Prolixibacter sp. NT017: one gene and its partner. The protein of the gene in region 2 interacts with the protein of the main gene of each other region in a pairwise test. Links are inferred from orthologs where the notes say so. Each region holds a gene or a part of one and is shown on either strand. Other genes may lie near its edges.

Region 1 (3,017 bases), 2.6 Mb from region 2 along the record:
CATAGGCCCACAAATATCGGTGTTGTGGGCAGCCAGAGCAATGTCGTAGGTATCGGTTGCTGCACACATGGCAAACAGAAAGCCGCCGTTTTTGACGAAATTTTTAATGATTTCTGCGACCTTAAGCTTGAGCTTGGAAACTTTCTGAAATCCGTTTTTTTCCGCCATTTCGCGATTAACACGTACCTCCTCCTGGTACCATGGCATGTTATGATAGTTCCGGTAGAACTTCCCAAACTCACCGGTGAAATCTTCGTGATGAAGGTGCAACCAGTCGTAATTCTTTAACTTCCCATCAAGAATTTCTTGATCGTAAACAACATCGTATGGAATTTCCGCATAGCTTAACACGAGGGTTACCGCATCATCCCAGGGTTGCTTATTTGGAGGGGAATAGACTGCAATTTTAGGCGCTTTCTGCATGGCAACGGCATCCATGTTCACGTCTTCACGTGCAATGTACTGAAGGATTGATGAAGCTTTCGCATCTGGAATCGTCTCTACGCTAACGCCACGAATCAGGCACTCGTCATGGACATTCCGGTTCGATGGCATCAGGAAACTTCCTCCCCGGTAATTCAACAGCCACTTCACTTCCACATCCTGCTGAAGAGCCCAATAAACAACGCCATAAGCTTTGAGGTGATTTTTCTGCTGATCATCCATGGGAATCAGCAAAAAAGCTGCGTGTGCTTTTACTACCAAGATAAACAGTAGAGTCACCAGAGAGAAAATTCGCTTCATATTCAACCTGTTTTGAGAAGTCCTTCTCAGAAAGGTGTCTCGTCGTCGAGACCTCCGCCGGCAGCCGGGAAGCCTTGTGTGCCCAAACTCTTTTCGAACGGACCATTGTCGTCTTCGTTCATCTTTGAACTAAAACGAGCACCAACCTGCCCATTTCCCAAATCTTCAGGCATGGTTCCTAGACTTTCTTCATCGGGGTCACTAAAGCGCGCCAAATGGCTCTTAAATGCCAAATGAACATCACCCACGGCGCCGTTACGATGCTTAGCGATGATAATTTCAGCCATCCCGATAAGGGAATTACCACTTTCGTCTTCCGTGATGCCGTAATATTCCGGGCGGTGAATAAACATAACCATATCCGCATCCTGCTCAATCGCACCCGATTCACGAAGGTCGGAAAGCTGCGGACGTTTTCCATCGCGCGATTCAACCGAACGGTTCAGCTGCGACAACGCGATAATAGGCACATCCACCTCTTTCGCTATCGCTTTCAGGTTACGTGAAATCGTACTCACCTCCTGTTCTCGGCTTCCTCTTCCTTCCGAACCGGCTGTCATCAGCTGCAAATAGTCGACAATGATAATGCCGATGTTGTGTTGCATCTTTAAACGCCGGGCTTTTGCCCTGAACTCGAAAATGGAAAGTGCGGGTGTATCGTCAATGAAAAGTGAGGCTTCCTCTAAGTTTTTTATTTTGCGGTTCAGCTGTTCCCATTCCCAGTTTTCCAACCGGCCGGTCTTCAGTTTTTCTGAACCCAGTTCCGTTTCAGCAGCAATCAATCGATTCACCAGCTGAATCGACGACATCTCCAATGAGAATACAGCGACAGGCACATGGTGATCAACGGCCATGTTACGGGCCATCGACAAGACAAAAGCTGTTTTTCCCATCGCCGGACGAGCAGCAATAATCATCAGGTCCGTTTTCTGCCAACCGGAAGTCATCCTATCCAGACGCGTAAAGCCCGAAGGAACACCGCTCAGTCCTTCTTCCTTCTTCGAGTTCTCTTCAATCTGTTCGATGGCTTCCCTCAAAATAGGCTTAATAGGCTGCGATTCCTTGGTGATACTACCTTCGGTTACTTTGAACAAAGAACCTTCGGCATAATCGATCAAATCCTCCAGTTCCATGGTATCGTCGTACGACTTGGTCTGGATTTCGGTGGAAATACGAATGAGTTCACGCTGGATGTGCTTCTGCGCAATGATGCGAGCGTGAAACTCAATGTGCGCCGCGGAGGCTACTTTGCTGGTCAGCTGCGTAATGTAAAGCGGGCCGCCAACTTCTTCCAACTCTTCCCGGTTCTTCAGCTCCTGCGTTACCATGAGCAAGTCGACCGGTTTTTCGTTGGCACTTAAATCCTGGATGGCTTTGAAAATTCTCTGATGCTCCTCCTTATAAAAACTTTCGGGCTTCAAAATATCCGCCACAGCAATGTAAGCATCCCGCTCGAGCATGAGCGCTCCCAATACGGCCTCCTCTACCTCGAGCGCTTGCGGCGGTATTTTACCGTATTGCGCGTTGAGTTGATCCAGTGTTAACTTACCTCTGTTTTTATTGCGGTTATTGTAATTTTCGCCAGCCATTTAACTTAAAAATTAGTGCGTTCTTGGGTCTGCAAAGATTCAAAAATAACGATTCCGACCATGTCATATGGGATATTTTATCCACCATCGGCAGTACATGTGCGTTCTATCAGCACGTTACCTATTTACTCACAAGAAATCACCAACACCGTAAACACCCTGTAAACAGAGTTGTCAACAAGATGTGAACAATTTCAGTTGATAACTACACTTTAGCCTTATTAATTCCCTCTTCGATGATTTCTGTTAATAACTCTTTCAAATCGAGCTCCATGGCCTCTACTTGCTGTGGAATAAAGCTGGTTCCGGTCATGCCGGGAATGGTATTTACTTCGAGAAAATAGAAACGTCCCTCGTGCCGGATGAAGTCGATACGAACAATTCCGTTGCAGCCACACAGGTCATAAATCTGGGACGACAGCGCCTGAATTTCCAGCATCGCCTCTTCCGATATCCGGGCCGGAGTAATCTCTTCGGCCATTCCGGCTACATATTTCGATTCGTAATTGAAGAACTCGTTCCTGGGAATAATTTCGGTTGCCGGGAAAACCAGCTTTTTTTCGCCGATTTTCACCAGACCACAAGTGAACTCGGTTCCCGAGATAAATTCATCGACCAGTACTTCATCATCCTCTTCAAATGCTTTTTCGATAGCAGGCTTCAGCTCATCAGCCGTTTTTACTT
Region 2 (3,021 bases):
CGAAAACCACCGAGCTGGCCAATCCGCTGTACGAAAGGGCATGAATCATGAAATAGAGCGAACCGAAATTGGCTGCTCCCAGGAAAATTCCTCCGGCAATAACGGGAAGACGAAAGAACTCTTTCCAGCCGGGACGTTTAAAGAGGGTTACCACTAAGCCAATAATTCCTGCAGTAGCGAACAGGATAGTGGTAAAGACCGCTGTTGTGGTTCCCCGAACATAAACCTGTTGCACATATTTCACCATCGAATCGACAGCTCCGGTACCCAGAAAGATGACGACTGGCAATAAAACGGCATTCCAGTTGGTTTTTCCGTTTCGTTTATAGATAGCTAAAAGTACGGCCAGGATGGCGGTGACAATTCCGATTATCCGGAAAATGGTTACCCGCTCGCCAAAGAACAGGATGGAGTAGAGAATGGGTACGACCATCGAGAGTTTGGCCGCCAACGCCGTAATGGTAATCCCGGCCTTTTGCGAAGAGCGGGCTATCAAAAAGAAGATGGCAATGAAGAGGATACCAATTAATAGGGCATAGGGCAGCCAGCCAGCTTTGATAATCGTGGTTACCGAAGGCAAATGAGGAACCAGCCGGAATCCTAATACCGACGCGGTAATGTAATTCAGCAGGATGACCAGAAACAGGTCGGCTTTGTACTTTTCCAGGAATTTGAATATGAAAAAGATAAGCGTCGACGATAAAATACTTAGTAGCAGGTAGTGCATGGATTTGCGATATTTTACGGACACGAAAATATAAAAAAAAGCAGACCCGGAGGCCTGCTTTTTTAATCACTTAATGAAGCATTACATCTTCAGCTTGCGTTCAATTTCGTCGATGTATACCCTGAAGTTTTTGTCCGTATCTTTCAGATTACTCACCGTTTTACAGGCATGTAGCACGGTCGCGTGATCTTTTCCGCCAATTTGCGAACCGATGGACGCCAGCGACGATTTGGTCATGCTCTTCGAAAAGAACATGGCAATCTGCCGGGCCTGTACAATTTCACGTTTCCGTGTTTTGGCCTGTAAGCTGTCGATTGGCATACCAAAATAGTCACACACTACCTTTGTAATAAAATCGATGGAGATTTCGCGCCGGGTATTTTTCACCAGCTTGTTCACCATCTTGATGGCCAGATCGAGCGTAATCTCTTTTTTGTTCAGGGTTGCCTGGGCGAGGAGCGAAATCAAGGCTCCCTCCAGTTCACGGACGTTGGTATTGATATGCGAAGCAATGTACTCGAGGACTTCTTCGGGTATATCAATACCGTCTTTGTAGATTTTCTTCCGCAAGATGTTCATGCGGGTCTCAAAATCGGGGATCTGCAAATCAGCAGTCAATCCCCATTTGAATCGCGACAAAAGACGCTGTTCCAGTCCCTTCAGTTCAATCGGCGGCTTATCCGACGTCAGGATAAGCTGTTTTCCGGTTTGATGCAGATGGTTAAAGATGTGGAAAAATGTTTCCTGTGTCTTTTCCTTGCCGGCGAATTCCTGCACGTCATCAATAATCAATACGTCAATCATTTGATAGAAGTGCAGGAAATCGTTACGGTTATTGTTCCGCGTCGCTTCCGCAAACTGTGTCTGGAATTTGTTGGCATTTACGTAGAGCACTACTTTTTCGGGGTACCGCTCTTTTACTTCAATCCCGATGGCTTGCGCTAAATGGGTTTTCCCAAGTCCCGAATTACCGTAAATCATCAGGGGATTGAAAGCTGTTCCTCCCGGGTTTTGTGCTACCGCGAAACCGGCACTCCTGGCCAGCCGGTTGCATTCACCTTCCACAAAATTATCGAAGGTATTATCCATTTTTAGTTGCGGATCGATGTGCAACTTCTGGATGCCGGGAATCACGAACGGATTCTTGATAGATTTTTCCTCTTGCGTGAGGGGAGCTGAAAGCGGCCGGTTTTTAATCTTCTTGTTGTTGTTTGTCGGCAGCTTCACGGTATAAGGCTTGCTGTTAACAGTATTGTTGTTATCCACCACAACACTGTATTCCAACTTGGCCCCAGTCCCGAGCTCTTTTCGCAGGGTCTTACGTAAAATGTCAATGTATTGCTCTTCGAGGTACTCGTAAAAAAACGGACTCGGTACCTGAATCGTCAATACATTCTCTTCCAATTTTACCGGAACAATAGGTTCAAACCATGTCCGAAAACTAATGGCAGGAACGTTGTCCTTAATAATCCTGAGGCAATTTTCCCAGGCCTTTTCATGGTCGTTGTTCATTTAGGCAGCAGGCTTAAAAGAAGTTCAACTTTGTTATTATTTCCATTTCCCAAGACAAAGGTTATAAAAAATTAGCCTGAAAAAAATTCCATCGACTCTTGCATTTTAGTATCGGTTTAGACTTCAGTTTATTAAAAAAGTAAAAAAACAAAAATAAATTAACTATCTAGTAGTCAATTGTTTGAGTTCTAGCATGAGCCACAAAATCTTGGTAAGTAGATTTTTGTGAATTCATTCGCTAAGCTGGTTTTTGGAATCTTCCCGGTAGTGATGCGGCAGGCTCGGTTACCGGGAGGCTATTTCCGATTTTATTCAGCTATCGAATTTAAAAAAAATGAAATTGGAATGAAATTTATTTGTTAACCTTTTTTAACGCTCTTTCTAATCTGATTTTTTTCCCATTTTTGAATGCCACGATCGAGGCGTCGGGAAAGACATTTTGTGCCTTATTTAAAATGGTTCTAATTTGCTCAATCGATGAGGTATTCCCGATAAAATAGTTAAAGTACTTACCTGATTTGACCTCTTCAACATCATTAAATGGCTTAAATAGAGCTGATTCCATAGGTATTGCTGAAGTGCTGCTTACCAATAGAACCCTAAATTTCACATTCTCATTAGGTTGCGAAGTATGCTTCGGGGTAAGGTAAATTTCTTTGCCCAGATCGAACGCTGAGAAGTGGATAAAACGTTTCGGGTTTTGACGTAAATCGATCAACAACCGGTTCAGGTTTTGAGTTATCCGGTTAAGATTGTTATACAGCATCGGGTCATTTACCAGT

Evidence for each region.
Region 1: the proteins of dnaA (region 2) and dnaB interact in binary tests that used the Escherichia coli proteins (3 or more experiments, as listed by UniProt). The link is inferred for Prolixibacter sp. NT017 from one-to-one orthologs.

Annotation. Positions count from the first base shown.
Region 1 is NZ_BLAV01000001.1:3,770,678-3,773,694, forward strand. What follows is about bases 53-2,992. They hold dnaB (replicative DNA helicase), read right to left. Parts: upstream 2,334-2,992; coding sequence 771-2,333; downstream 53-770. Other genes in these bases: GJU87_RS15730 (asparagine synthetase B), read right to left, coding at 53-744; GJU87_RS15740 (D-alanine--D-alanine ligase), read right to left, coding at 2,539-2,992. In the rest of the region: more of GJU87_RS15730, read right to left, coding at 1-52; more of GJU87_RS15740, read right to left, coding at 2,993-3,017. UniProt on the Escherichia coli protein: The main replicative DNA helicase, it participates in initiation and elongation during chromosome replication. Travels ahead of the DNA replisome, separating dsDNA into templates for DNA synthesis.
Region 2 is NZ_BLAV01000001.1:1,137,009-1,140,029, forward strand. Bases 25-2,968 are described here. They hold dnaA (chromosomal replication initiator protein DnaA), read right to left. Parts: upstream 2,240-2,968; coding sequence 809-2,239; downstream 25-808. Other genes in these bases: GJU87_RS04720 (EamA family transporter), read right to left, coding at 25-727; GJU87_RS04730 (MlaD family protein), read right to left, coding at 2,592-2,968. Also shown: more of GJU87_RS04720, read right to left, coding at 1-24; more of GJU87_RS04730, read right to left, coding at 2,969-3,021. UniProt on the Escherichia coli protein: Plays an essential in the initiation and regulation of chromosomal replication. Binds in an ATP-dependent fashion to the origin of replication (oriC) to initiate formation of the DNA replication initiation complex once per cell cycle.